Regions from separate parts of the Streptomyces sp. NPDC048424 genome, predicted to be linked through region 1. Evidence: riboswitches for the same ligand, from Rfam matches in the RefSeq annotation. Region 1 holds a riboswitch; the other holds the start of a gene.
What was found. A riboswitch is a leader RNA that binds a small molecule or an ion and turns the genes downstream of it on or off. The one in region 1 is predicted to bind S-adenosylmethionine.

Region 1 (7,055 bases):
GCTCCTTGGTCTCGACATCCTTCGCCTGGGCGAGCAGGGCGGCGGAGACGGCCTCGACGGCCTTCTCGATACCACGCTTGAGGGCCATCGGGTTGGCGCCGGCGGCAACGTTGCGCAGGCCCTCGCGGACGAGCGCCTGGGCCAGCACGGTGGCGGTGGTCGTACCGTCGCCCGCGACGTCGTCCGTCTTCTTGGCGACTTCCTTGACCAGCTCGGCGCCGATCTTCTCGTACGGGTCCTCGAGCTCGATCTCCTTGGCGATGGAGACACCATCGTTGGTGATCGTGGGGGCGCCCCACTTCTTCTCAAGGACGACGTTGCGACCCTTGGGGCCAAGGGTGACCTTGACGGCGTCGGCGAGCTGGTTCATCCCACGCTCGAGGCCGCGGCGGGCCTCCTCGTCGAACGCAATGATCTTGGCCATCTGAAGTGGTCCTCCCGGACAGCGGTGGATTGCTCCCAGGACCGCGCCCGCGCCCGCGACGGACGGCCTGCGTGCCCGGCGGTTCCTTCCCACCGGACCCTGCGGGCCTCACCGACCCGGTCCTCGTTTCAGTAGCACTCTCACGTGGAGAGTGCTAACGCCAATGATTAGCACTCGACCCCCTCGAGTGCAAGCGGCTTGGGCCAACGCCGGGCGAGTACCGGGCACGGGCCGGGCCCGGGGCGGGCGCACGTACGAGGGGCCCGCATCCCGTGTCCGGGATGTGGGCCCCTCGTAAGGTCGTGCAGGTCTTCGTTGAACACCGTGCGTCGGTGGTCGATCGCTCCGGGACTCAGCCGAGCGCGAGCTTGACCATGTCCGCCTGCGGACCCTTCTGGCCCTGCGAGATCTCGAACTCGACCCGCTGACCCTCTTCAAGGGTGCGGTACCCGTCCATCTGGATGGCGCTGTAGTGGACGAACACATCCGCACCACCGTCGACCGCGATGAAGCCGTAGCCCTTCTCCGCGTTGAACCACTTGACGGTGCCCTGAGCCATGCCTAACTCCCCTATTACTGGCCCTTGCGCGGGAACGCACTTCGCGTTCCCGGGTCAGAACTTGCGTCGGAACGCGTCGACCGAGGCTGAATGTATCTGCGCGAGTGCTGTCTGCAACAGGTCAATCCGACGAGAATTCTGGACACCGGGAAACATTGAAATAGAGTGAAAATTTGCCATACTCCAGGGCAACTCGGGCCTGACATATCTCGCCAATGCCCCATACCGCGCTTGCACATTGACCCGATGTCGACCCTCACGCGACCCGTTCATATGCAGCGGGCAAGTCCGGCGGAGGGGACTTCCCCAACTCTACCGCGCCCAATCAAGCAGAATTGCCCCCTCCGCTTTTAGCGGAGGGGGCAATTTCGGTTTGCGCGTGTCACCTACCCGGCGACAAAGGGGCCGAGAGGATCAGCAACCGCCCGCGACGGCCGGAATGATCGAGACGCCGGCGCCGTCCGGCGTCTTCGCCTCCAGCCCGCCCTCGAAACGCACGTCGTCGTCATTGACGTAGACGTTCACGAAGCGGCGCAGCTTGCCCTGGTCGTCCAGGACGCGCGCGGCGATGCCCGGGTGGCTCGCCTCCAGGGACTGGATGACCTCGGCGAGGGTCGCGCCCTCGGCGGGCACCTCGGCCTGACCGCCGGTGTAGGTGCGCAGGATGGTGGGGATGCGGACGTTGACGCTCATGGCGCTACTGCCTTTCCGGGTACGAGGAGGGATCAGGCCAGGCCGGCGGCGCGGAACGCGTCCAGGCTCGGGCGGATGGTGGCGGTCTGCCCGCTCTCCGCGGCCACCGCCTCCAGGGTCTTCAGGCCGTCGCCGGTGTTGAGGACGACGGTGGTCAGCGTCGGGTCGAGCTGCCCGTTCTCGATCAGCTTCTTCGTCACGCCGACGGTCACGCCGCCCGCGGTCTCGGCGAAGATGCCCTCGGTCTGCGCGAGGATCCTGATGGCCTCGACGACCTGCTCGTCGTTCACGTCCTCGACGTAACCGCCGGTGCGCCGCGCGATGTCCAGGACGTACGGGCCGTCCGCCGGGTTGCCGATCGCCAGCGACTTGGCGATGGTGTTCGGCTTCTGCGGGCGGACCACGTCGTGACCGGCCTTGAAGGCGGTCGACACCGGGGAGCAGCCCTCGGCCTGGGCGCCGAAGATCTTGTACGGCTTGTCCTCGACGAGGCCGAGCTTGATCAGCTCCTGCAGACCCTTGTCGATCTTCGTCAGCTGCGAGCCGGAAGCGATCGGGATCACGAGCTGGTCCGGCAGCTGCCAGCCGAGCTGCTCGCAGATCTCGTAGGCGAGGGTCTTGGAACCCTCTCCGTAGTACGGGCGCAGGTTGACGTTGACGAAGCCCCAGCCCTCGCCCAGCGGGTCGCCGATGAGCTCGGAGCAGAAGCGGTTGACGTCGTCGTAGTTGCCCTCGATGCCGACCAGGTCGCCGCCGTACACACCGGCCATGACGACCTTGCCCTGCTCCAGGTCGTGCGGGATGAACACGCAGGAGCGGAAGCCCGCCCGGGCGGCCGCGGCGCCGACGGCGCCGGCCAGGTTGCCGGTGGAGGAGCAGGAGAGCGTGGTGAAGCCGAAGGCGCGGGCGGCCTCGACGGCGATGGCCACGACGCGGTCCTTGAAGGAGTGCGTCGGGTTGCCGGAGTCGTCCTTGACGTAGAGCTTGCCGGTGACGCCCAGCTCCTTGGCCAGGTTGGCGGCGTCCACGAGCTTGGTGAAGCCCGGGTTCAGGCTCGGCTTGGAGGCCACGTCCGCGGGGACGGGCAGCAGCGGCGCGTAACGCCAGATGTTGTTCGGGCCGGCCTCGATCGCGGCGCGCAGCGCCGCGGGGTCACCGGTCGGGAGGTCGTAGGCGACTTCCAGAGGTCCGAAGCACTCGGCGCACGCGAAGATGGGGCCGAGCTCGAAGCGGGTACCGCACTCGCGACAGGAAAGACCGTTGGCAGGTCCGAGATCGACAGAGGTGGCGACAGTCTGTGCAGCCATGATGGCGAGGCCCTTTCTCCTCATCTTCCCCATGGCGCACTTCGCCATGAGACGGAATTGGCACCTTCCCTAGCCGGGGACCTCACTGACGTCGCTGACATGCGATCGCGAGAACCGACTGGAGGGTTGCCGGGGCTTCAACGGGCCGTGTCCCTCTGCCCCTCTGGATGAGCGGTATGGCACCGGCACACGCGCTCTGTGGCGCGCCGGTGCGTTTGTACGCGGGGACCCCCGGCATGCGGTGGTCCTTCGCGTTGTTCAAGACTGTAACCGAAGGGCCGGGCGGTTGAGACAGCCGTCCGAACCGCGAGATGGATCACATAACGGCCGATAACGCCGACACGCAGGGAGTGCTGAGGGTGCTGGAAGAGGTGGAGCGCTGGCTGGCAGACCGCTCCTGGTCAGCCGCCGACCGACCGCTCGACCAGCTGCTCGACCGGAAACGGGCGGCCGGGACCACGGTCAGCGTGGTGCTGCCCGCGCTGGACGAGGAGGCGACGGTCGGCGCGATCGTCGAGGTCATCCGGCGCGAGCTGATCGAGGGACTGCCGTTCCCCCTGGTGGACGAGCTGATCGTCATCGACTCGGGCTCGACCGATCGTACGGCGGAGGTCGCGGCGAAGGCCGGCGCCCGGGTGGTGCACCGCGACGAGATCCTGCCGAGGCTCCCGGCGCTGCCCGGCAAGGGCGAGGTGCTGTGGCGCTCGCTGCTGGCCACCAGCGGGGACATCGTCTGCTTCGTCGACGCCGACCTGCGGGACTTCTCCTCCGCCTTCGTCTCGGGGATCGTGGGACCGCTGCTGACCGAACCGGACGTGCAGTTCGTCAAGGCCATGTACGACCGCCCGCTCGGTGACGCCCCCGGCCAGGGCGGCCGGGTCACGGAACTGGTGGCCCGCCCCCTCCTCAACCTGCACTGGCCCCAGCTGGCCGGCTTCGTCCAGCCGCTGGGCGGCGAGTACGCCGTACGCCGCTCCCTGCTGGAACGGCTGCCGTTCCCCGTCGGGTACGGCGTCGAGCTGGGCCTGCTGGTCGACGCGCTGCACACGGTCGGGCTGAACGCGCTCGCCCAGGTCGACGTGGGCGTACGCGTCCACCGCCACCAGGACGGGCAGGCGCTGGGCCGGATGGCCGCCGCGATCTACCGCACCGCCCTGCTGCGGCTGTCGCGCGGGCACCTCGTACGGCCGGAGCTCACGCAGTTCGAGCGGGGGCCGGAGGGCTTCGTACCGCGGACGTACGCGGTGGACACCGAGGAGCGGCCGCCGATGCTCGACATCAAGGAGTACGCGCTGCGCCGCGTGGCGTGACGTCGGCCTGGAAAGTTTGAGCGAGTGCGGGCCGGGCTAGGTTCGCCGCATGGCTTCTCAGGTACTCGTAGCCGCCAACCGCGGCCCCCTCTCGTACGCGATCGATGCCGAAGGCGACCTCAGCGCCCGGCGCGGCGGGGGTGGACTCGTCTCCGGGCTGTCCGCCGCCCTCGCGGAGCAGCCGGGGGCGCTGTGGATCTGCGCGGCACTGTCGGAGGCGGACCGGGAGGCGGTCCGCCGGGGGGTGGCCGAGCCGGGCGTCCGGATGCTGGACATCGATCCCACGGTGTACGACGCGGCCTACAACGGCATCGCCAACTCCGTGCTGTGGTTCACGCACCACCACCTGTACGACGTGCCGCGCGAGCCGGTCTTCGACGCGGAGTTCCGGCGGCGGTGGGAGGCGTACGTCGCGTACAACGAGGCCTTCGCGCGCGCCCTCGCCCAGGAGGCGGCGGAAGGGGCCCGCGTCCTCGTGCAGGACTACCACCTGGCGCTGGTCCCCGGGCAGTTGCGGGAGCTGCGGCCGGACCTGCGGATCGGGCACTTCACGCACACGCCGTGGGCCTCGCACGAGTTCATGGACATGCTCCCGGACGACATCCGCAGCCGGCTGGTGTGGGGGATGCTCGGGGCGGACCGGCTGGGCTTCCACACGGCGAGGTGGGCGGCCAACTTCGCCAGCGGGGCGAGCAGGGACGACCTGGACGGCATCGCGGAGGCCTACTTCCCGGCCGGGACCCCGGAGCGCGGGGTGTGGCACCGCCGGGCGAACCCGGACGGGCGCGGCTACGCGAAGCGGCAGTTCACCGAGGTGACCGCGTACCCGCTCGGGGTGGACGCGGACGAACTGCGGGCGCTGGCGCACCGGCCGGAGGTGGACGAGAAGCTGGCGCAGCTGCGGGCGGAGGTCGGCGGCCTCAAGACGATCGCCCGGGTGGACCGGACCGAGCTGTCGAAGAACATCCTGCGGGGGCTGCTGGCGTACCGGGAGCTGCTGACGGTCCACCCCGAGTGGCGGGGCCGGGTCGTCCACCTGGCCTCGGCGTACCCGTCGCGGCAGGACCTTGCGGTGTACCGGGCGTACACGGAGTCGGTGCGGGAGCTGGCGGCGGAGATCAACGAGGAGTTCGGCACGGCGGACTGGCAGCCGGTGCTGGTGTCGGTCCAGGACGACTTCGCGCGGTCGCTGGCGGTGTACCGGATGGCGGACGTGGCGCTGGTGAACCCTGTGCGGGACGGCATGAACCTGGTGGCGAAGGAGATCCCGGTGGTGTCGGAGGCGGGGTGCGCGCTGGTGCTGTCCACCGGGGCGGGGGCGTACGAGGAGCTCCGGGCGGACGCGCTGACGGTGAACCCGTACGACGTGTCGGCGACGGCGGAGGCGTTGCACGCGGCGCTGACCATGCCGGACGCCGAGCGTGCGGAGCGCACGAAGCGTCTGGCCGCCGCCGCCACTGCTCTGCCGCCGGCCGCCTGGTTCTCCGCCCAACTGGCCGACTTGTTGCCGTGAGACTCGGCTCCGCGCCGCTGCTGGGGCTCCGCCCCCGGCAACGGCGGGGCGGGCGACAGCGCGCGTCAGGCTCGGACGGCCTTGGCCAGGGTGGCCAGGAAGGTGACGACCTCGCCCGGGCCGGCCAGGACGATGTCGGCCCGGGCGGCCAGCTCGGGGACCTCGGCCGAGCCGCTGCACAGCAGAAGGCCCGGGAGCCCGTCGGCGCGGCGTTTTTCGACGGCCGAGTACGCGGCCAGGTCACCCAGGTCGTCGCCCGCGTAGAGCACCGCCTCCGCGTCCCGCTCCGCGAGGAACTCCGTCAGGGCGACGCCCTTGTCCATGCCCGGGGGGCGGAGCTCCAGGACCGCGCGGCCCGGCTCCACCATCAGCCCGTGCCGCGCCGCCAGCTCGGCCAGGGGTTCGCGCAGGGCCGCGAAGGCCGCCGCCGGGTCCGCGGCCCGCCGGGTGTGCACGGCCAGCGCCCGGCCCTTCTCCTCGATCCAGGTGCCCTGCCAGGCCCCGATCGAGTCCAGGAACCCCGGCAGCTCGGCCCGTACCGCCGCCACCCCGGGGTGCTCGGCCGGGGCGTGCACGATGCCGGTGACGGCGTCCCAGCGCTCCGCCCCGTAGTGGCCGAGGACGACGAGGTGTTCCAGTCCGGGGACCCCCGCGAAGCCCCCGTAGCGGACGGCTACGCCCGCCGGCCGGCCGGTGATCACGGCCACCGAGGCGACCTCGGGGGCGAGCGCGGAGAGGGCCGGGACGGCTCCGGGGTGGGCTCTGGCCTGGTCCGGGTCCGGGACGATGTCGGCGAGGGTGCCGTCGAAGTCCAGGGCGACCACGGACCGGCGGGGTGCGCGGAGCAGGGCTTCGAGTCCCTCGCGTCCGGCTGCGGTGACGGGCATCGGCAGGTCGTGCGGATGGCTCCCCATACGCACGACCCTAACGGCCCAGCGCGGCGACGGCTACGGCACGGGCGGGGCTCGTCACCGGGCCTGGCGCCCGGCCTGGCGGCGGGCCGGTCGCGGGGCCGTCACCAGGCCTGGCGACGGGCCTGTCGCGGGTGCCGTCGCCCGGCCCGCCGCGGAGCCTGGAGCCCGGCCCGCCGCGGAGCCTGGAGCCCGGCCCGCCGCGGGACCTAGCGCCGGGCCCGCTGGGGCCTCGCTGATCCGGCGGAGCCCGGGGCCTAGCGCCGGGCTCGCTGGGCCTCGCGGATCCGGCGGAGCCGGTTGACCGTGCCCGGTGCGTGGGCCAGTGCCCGCGGGTC
Region 2 (7,055 bases), on a different contig from region 1:
ATGGGTCCGGTATCGGGGTGCGACTAGAGTGAGGCGACCAGCGACGGCCACCGAGGGAGACAGCCAGCCGTGATCACCGCGATCGTGCTCATCAAGACCAGCGTGGACCGGATCCCCGAGATCGCCGAGTCGATCGCCGCGCTGGACAGCGTCAGCGAGGTCTACTCCGTCACGGGGACGTACGACCTGATCGCGCTGGTCCGCGTGGCCCGCCACGAGAACCTGGCGGACATCATCCCGGGCCGCATCAGCAAGATCCCGGGCGTCGAGGCGACGGACACGCACGTGGCGTTCCGCACCTACTCGCAGCACGACCTGGAGGCGGCGTTCGCCATCGGGCTGGACGCGTAGCGCTGCGCGGTCTGCGTTAGCCCGGGCTTCGCGACGCCTCAAACGCCGGCGGGGCTGGGATGGTGCCCCGAAGCCGAACCCGTAGGCGCGGCCGTACGCGGGGTCCCTCCGGGGCGTCTCCTCGTCGTCGCGCCTGCCTGTCGCCCTGCGGGCAGCTCAGCAGGATCTGCGCAGGCCCGGCCGTACGCGGGGGCCCTCCGGGGCGTCTCCTCGTCGTCGCGCCTGCGGGCCTGTCGCGGCCGCTGAGGGCGGTTGCGCGCTCCTCCTGCGGGGACGCCCCTGCACGCCCCCGCTCCCCCGCGCCGGCCGTGGGGCGGGGACACGGCGGAGTGTCCCCGCAGGAGGAGCGTGCAACCACCCTCACCTGTCGCAGCGGCACCCGCAGGCGCGACGACGAGGAGACATTCCGGCGGGGCACCGCCCCACACCCCCGCACCGCCGAGCCGCCCGCAGGGACCGGGCCGTGGGGTGGGGACACGGCGGAGTGTCCCCGCAGGAGGAGCGTGCAACCACCCTCACCTGTCGCAGCGGCACCCGCAGGCGCGACGACGAGGAGACATTCCGGCGGGGCACCGCCCCACACCCCCGAGCCGCCCGCAGGGCACAGGCACCGGTCAGAGCTTCGGCAGGTGCTCGTCCCGGTGGGCCCGGCGGCCCTCCGCCAGGTGGAAGACGTAGCCGCGGAGGTACTCCGCGAGGCCCTCGTCGATGTGGGACACATACGCACGGGCACCGGCCGCCGCCTCCCGCTGGTCCGCCCGGGACGAGACCGACCAGCTCCGGTCCAGCGCCGCGGCCCACTCGCGGACCCGGCCCCGCTCCCGCCACCAGTCCCGGACCAGCTCCGGCGTCCACCGTTCGTCCCCGTCGTACTGGAATCCCCGCATCGGGTCCTGCCAGGCCGCGGCCATGACCCGGTGCGTCTCCTCGGGCGTGCGCGGCTGACGGTAGACGAACTCCTGGCCGAACTCGTCGTCGTACAGGATGTGGTCCGGCGCGACGCCGCGCCCCACCCAGCAGGTGTCGGTCGTCGCCCCGTAGAACGGCCCGGGCACGTTGCGCCAGTTGCGCTCCTGCCACGTGTCGGGCCAGGTGCTCCACGAGTGGTCGTACGCGGGTACCCACGCGGCCAGGCCGGGGAGCGGCTCGCCCTCCACGCAGGCCCGGACGGTCGGTATCGGATCCCAGTAGGTCATGGTCCGTACGGTGTCAGACGGCCGGGACGCAGCGGCCTTCCTCCGTGCGGTACTGCCACTTCGCGCCGTCCGCGACGAGCTCCTTCACCGCGCGGACGAAGCGCTCGACGTGCTCGTCCGGGGTGCCCGCGCCGAAGCTGACGCGGATCGCGTTCAGGGAGCGCTCCCCCGGGGCCGCCTCGGGGGCTCCGCACTCGCCCTGGGCCTGCGGCTCGCTGCCGAGCAGGGTGCGCACCAGCGGGTGGGCGCAGAACAGGCCGTCGCGGACGCCGATCCCGTACTCCGCGGACAGCGCTGCGGCGAAGTGGGAGCTGTTCCAGCCGTCCACCACGAAGGAGATGACGCCGACGCGCGGGGCGTCGTCGCCGAAGAGCGACAGGACGCGGACCGCCGGGACCTCGGCCAGGCCTTCGCGGACCTTGGCGATGAGGTGGCGCTCGCGGGCGACGAGGCTGTCGAAGCCGGCCTCGGTCAGGGCCTTGCAGGCGGAGGCGATGGAGTAGACGCCGATGACGTTCGGGGAGCCGGCCTCGTGGCGGGCGGCCGTGGTGTGCCACTCGACGTCCACGCCGCCGTCCTCGCGCCGGGCCACCTTGCGGGAGGCGCCGCCGCCCGCGAGGTACGGCTCGGCCTGCTGGAGCCAGTCCGCGCGGCCGGCGAGCACGCCCGAGCCGAAGGGCGCGTAGAGCTTGTGTCCGGAGAAGGCGACCCAGTCCACGTCCAGGTCCTGGACGGAGACGGGGTGGTGCGGGGCCAGCTGGGCGGCGTCCAGGACGATCCGCGCGCCGTGGGCGTGCGCGGCGGCGGCGAGTTCCTTCACCGGCCACAGTTCACCGGTGACGTTGGACGCGCCGGTGACGCAGACCAGGGCCGGGCCGTAAGGCTCGCGGTCGGTGAGGGCCCGCTCCAGGGTGGCGACGGCCTCGCCCGGCGTGCGGGGGGCGTTGAGGTAGGTGACCCGCGCGTTCGTCCAGGGCAGCAGCGAGGCGTGGTGCTCGGTCTCGAAGACGAAGACCTGGCAGTCGGCGGGGAGCACGGCGGCGAGCAGGTTCAGCGAGTCGGTGGTGGACCGGGTGAAGACCACCTGGTCGGAGGGGCGGCAGTCGAGGAACTCGGCGACCGTGACCCGGCTCTGCTCGAACAGGTCGGTGGAGAGCTGCGAGAGGTACCCGGCGCCGCGGTGCACGCTGCCGTAGTACGGGGCGTAGGCGGCCACGTCGTCCCAGACCCGCTGGAGCGCCGGGGCGCTGGCGGCGTAGTCCAGGGCGGCGTAGGTGACCTCGCCGCCGGTGACGAGCGGGACGGTGACGTCCCGGCCGAGCACCGGCAGCGGCTCGGCACAGGCGGGGCCCTCGGCGGTGGCGACGGAGGTGGTGGCGGCGTTCAGGAATGCGGACATGGCGGTATCTCCCGGCAGGCAGGGCTGAATGGCTTCGGAGTGCCCGTACGCGGGTACGGCCGTGCGGCCGTCCGGGGTACGGGAGAGCCCTCGGGCCGGACCTGACGGTCGGCGGGGGTACACGGAAGTGACCCTGATCCGAGGGGTGAAGTAGGGGCGGAGTCGCCCTATCGCATTCGCTTGCTCACGGAAAACGCTCCTCGAGAGACCAGGACCCCTGGTGTCGAGGGATCCGCGCTTGCCGTAGGCCTTGCTGCCTACGACCTGGTCATCACCCGGGGCACCCCGCCACGGAAGGAGGGTTGCCGGACAGCAAGCCGGGGCCTAAACGCTGTCACTCGTGACCTGGTCAGCATCCTGCCACAAGATCCCCCGCGCGCAAGACCCGGTCCGCATGGTGGACCGGGGCCTTGGCTCGATTCGGCGGGTGATCAGGCGTTGCTCGCCGCCACCCAGCGCTCCAGCGCCGCGCGGGCCGCGCCCGAGTCGATGGACTCCGCCGCGCGCACCAGACCGGCGGCGAGCTGCTCCTCCAGCGTGCCCGTGCCGGGGTGCAGGGCGACCAGGGCCGCCGCCGAGTTCAGCAGTACGGCTTCGCGGACCGGGCCGGTCTCGCCGGCCAGCAGGCGGCGGGCCACGTCCGCGTTGTACGCGGGGTCGCCGCCGGCCAGGGCCGAGACCTCGACCAGGTCGATGCCGATGTCGCGCGGGTCGAAGGACTGCTCCGAGACCTTGCCGTCGCGGACCCACCAGACGCGCGAGGTGGCCGTCGTGGTCAGTTCGTCCAGGCCGTCGTCACCGCGGAAGACCAGCGCGGACGAGCCCCGCTCGGCGAGCACGCCCGCGATGATCGGGGCCATCCGGGGATCGGCCACGCCGGTCGCCTGGGCGCGCACCCGGGCCGGGTTGGTCAGCGGGCCGAGCGCGTTGAAGAAGGTCCGGATGCCCAGCTCCTTGCGGGCCGCCGCCACGTGACGCAGTGCCGGGTGGAACTTGACCGCGAAGCAGAAGGTGATGCCGGCCTCCTCGGCGACCTCCACGACCCGTTCCCGGCTCAGGTTGAGGTTCACCCCGAGCTTCTCCAGGACGTCCGAGGAGCCGCTCGCGGAGGAGGCGGCCCGGTTCCCGTGCTTGACGACCTTGGCACCGGTTCCGGCCACCACGACCGCCGACATCGTCGAGATGTTCACCGTCTTGGCCCCGTCGCCGCCCGTGCCGACGATGTCCACCGTCCGGCCCGGCACCTCGATCAGGTTGGCGTGCTCGTACATCGCCCGTACGAGGCCGTTGATCTCCGCGACCGTCTCCCCCTTCGCCCGCAGCGCGACGGTGAAGCCGGCGATCTGGGCGTCGGTGGCCTCCCCCCGCATGATCCGGTCCATGGCCCAGGCGGTGTCGTCGGCACGCAGGTCCTGGCCGGTCAGCAGGGCGTCGAGGACGCCCGGCCAGCCACGGGCCGCCACGCTGTCGCCGCCTGCCGGGGTCACAACGTTCATGGTCCGCTCCTGCTGCTTGTCAAGGTTTCCACGTCGAATGGGAGGGCTCCAGCCTATCCAGCCCGGAACACGGCAAAGAGCCCCGTCCAGACACTGGACGGGGCTCTCGCCGTGGCGACACCAGAACTGACCGAAATCAGTCCCTCATACGGTCGTGCAGGGGATCAGTGGTGGCCGTGGCCGGCCTGGATCTCCTTGTACTCCTCCACCGTGGGCTTCGGAATCTGGTTGTTCTCGGCGTAGAAGCCCTTGCTGAGCTTCGCGCGGAGCTTCTCCGTGGCCTTCACCTTGCGCTCGACACCGTTCTCGTCGACCGTCGGGCCGATCTCGATCGGCTTGTACTGCTCGTGCGCGGTGAGCTTGTGCAGCTGACCCGCCGGGAGCGGCTCGTGGACCTCGACGAACTCACCGTGCGGCAGACGCTTGATGATGCCGGTCTCGCGACCGTGCAGCACCTTGTCGTGGTCCCGGCGCTGGAGGCCGAGGCAGATCCGCTTGGTGACGATGAAGGCGACGACCGGGACGACGAAGAAGCCGATCCGGACGAACCAGGTGATCGAGTTGATCGACAGGTGGAAGTACTGGGCGAACATGTCGTTGCCGCCGCCGATGAGGAGCACGATGTACTCCGCGATCCAGGCGACACCGAAGGCCGTACGGGTCGGGACGTTGCGCGGGCGGTCCAGGATGTGGTGCTCGCGCTTGTCCCCGGTGACCCAGGACTCGATGAACGGCCAGACGGCGATCGCACCCAGCACCAGCGGGAAGAGCAGCAGCGGGATGAACACGCCCAGGACGAGCGTGTGGCCCCACAGGTTGATCTCCCAGCCGGGCATGGCACGGATCAGGCCTTCCGGCATACCCATGTACCAGTCGGGCTGCGCACCGGTGGACACGTGGTCCGGGCGGTACGGGCCGAGCGCCCAGATCGGGTTGATCGAGGCGATGGCCGCGACGGCCGCGATGACACCGAAGACCAGGAAGAAGAAGCCTCCGGCCTTGGCCATGTAGACCGGCAGCAGCGGCATGCCGACGACGTTGTTGTTCGTCTTGCCGGGACCCGCGAACTGGGTGTGCTTGTGGTAGAAGACCAGGATCAGGTGGGCCACGAGCAGGCCCATCATGATGCCGGGCAGCAGCAGGATGTGCACCGAGTAGAACCGCGCGACGAAGTCGCCGCCCGGGAACTCCCCGCCGAACAGGAACATCGACAGGTACGTGCCGACGACCGGGACGGACAGGATGGCGCCCTGCATGAAGCGGACACCGGTACCCGAGAGCAGGTCGTCCGGCAGCGAGTAACCGGTGAAGCCGGTGAACATGCCGAGGACCAGCAGCAGGAAGCCGAAGATCCAGTTGACCTCACGCGGCTTGCGGAACGCGCCGGTGAAGAAGACGCGCATCATGTGCACGACCATGGCCGCGACGAAGATCAGCGCCGCCCAGTGGTGGATCTGACGGATCAGCAGGCCACCGCGGACGTCGAAGCTGATGTCCAGCGTCGAGGCGAAGGCCTCGGACATCATGACGCCCTGCATCGGCACGTACGAGCCGTGGTACACGACCTCGTTCATGCTCGGGTGGAAGAACAGCGTCAGGTACACACCCGTGAGGATGATGATGATGAAGCTGTAGAGGCAGATCTCACCGAGCATGAAGGACCAGTGGTCCGGGAAGATCTTGCGCATGTTGGCCTTGGCCAGGCCGTAGATGCCCAGGCGGCCGTCCGCCCAGTCGGCTACGCGCTCGCCGGCCGGCGCTTTGCGCTCGTTGTTGTCGCTGGTGCTCATCCGCGCTCCCAGAATGCAGGACCGACGGGCTCTTCGAAGTCGCCGAGCGCTTCGAGGAAGCCTTCGTCATTCACGCCGATCCGCAGCTGCGGAAGCGCGTGACCGGCCGGGCCGAAGATGACACGGGCGCCGTCGGAGAGGTCGAAGGTGGACTGGTGGCACGGGCAGAGCACGTGGTGCGTCTGCTGCTCGTACAGGCTGATCGGGCAGCCGACGTGGGTGCAGATCTTGGAGTAGGCCACGATCCCGTCGTGGGACCACTCCAGCTCCTGCTTGTCCTTGATGTCCTCCGGCTGGATGCGGACGATCATCAGGGCGGCCTTGGCGATCTGGACCTGGAAGTCGTGCTGCTCCTCCTCCAGGCCTTCCGGCCTGACGAAGGTCAGCGACCCGACGAGCACGTCCTCGGGACGCAGCGGCTCGTTCGTGTTGTCGTTGATGAGCAGCTTGCCCTTGGCCCACACGGTCTTGCGCAGCTTCTCCTCGGGCAGCGGGCCCAGGTCGCGCATGATCATGACGGCGGAGAGCGGCAGCATCGCCAGCGCACCGAGCATCGTGTTGCGGATCAGGGGGCGACGGCCGATGCCGGACTCGTTCGCGCCGTCGCGGAAGTCCTGCAGGACCTGCGCCTTGACCTCCGGCGGAGCGGCGATCTCGTGGCGCTCGGCGGCGACCTCGACGTCGGACATCAGGGTGCGGGCCCAGTGGACCGCGCCCGCGCCGATGCAGAAGAGGGCCGTGCCCAGCGTCATGCCCAGGGCGAAGTTGAGCGCGCTGACCTTCCCGATGGGGAAGATGTAGACGATCTTGTCGACCGGGAAGA

Region 2: linked by a shared signal. The riboswitch ahead of AB0D29_RS26055 (aminotransferase class V-fold PLP-dependent enzyme) and the one ahead of thrC (threonine synthase) in region 1 are both predicted to bind S-adenosylmethionine.

Annotation. Positions count from the first base shown of each region.
Region 1 is NZ_JBEZKE010000038.1:24,866-31,920, forward strand. Features, by position in the region: gene groL (chaperonin GroEL) at 1-424, opposite strand, end outside; gene AB0D29_RS34015 (cold-shock protein) at 777-983, opposite strand; gene AB0D29_RS34020 (MoaD/ThiS family protein) at 1,398-1,676, opposite strand; gene thrC (threonine synthase) at 1,709-2,983, opposite strand; SAM riboswitch class I at 3,001-3,157, opposite strand; gene AB0D29_RS34030 (glucosyl-3-phosphoglycerate synthase) at 3,343-4,293, shown strand; gene AB0D29_RS34035 (trehalose-6-phosphate synthase) at 4,343-5,806, shown strand; gene otsB (trehalose-phosphatase) at 5,872-6,720, opposite strand; gene AB0D29_RS34045 (DUF3263 domain-containing protein) at 6,975-7,055, opposite strand, start outside.
Region 2 is NZ_JBEZKE010000020.1:51,805-58,859, reverse strand. Features, by position in the region: gene AB0D29_RS26070 (rhomboid family intramembrane serine protease) at 1-73, shown strand, start outside; gene AB0D29_RS26065 (Lrp/AsnC ligand binding domain-containing protein) at 70-351, shown strand; gene AB0D29_RS26060 (ferredoxin) at 966-1,547, opposite strand; gene AB0D29_RS26055 (aminotransferase class V-fold PLP-dependent enzyme) at 1,561-2,946, opposite strand; SAM riboswitch class IV at 3,176-3,292, opposite strand; gene trpD (anthranilate phosphoribosyltransferase) at 3,378-4,442, opposite strand; gene AB0D29_RS26045 (ubiquinol-cytochrome c reductase cytochrome b subunit) at 4,607-6,232, opposite strand; gene AB0D29_RS26040 (Rieske 2Fe-2S domain-containing protein) at 6,229-7,055, opposite strand, start outside.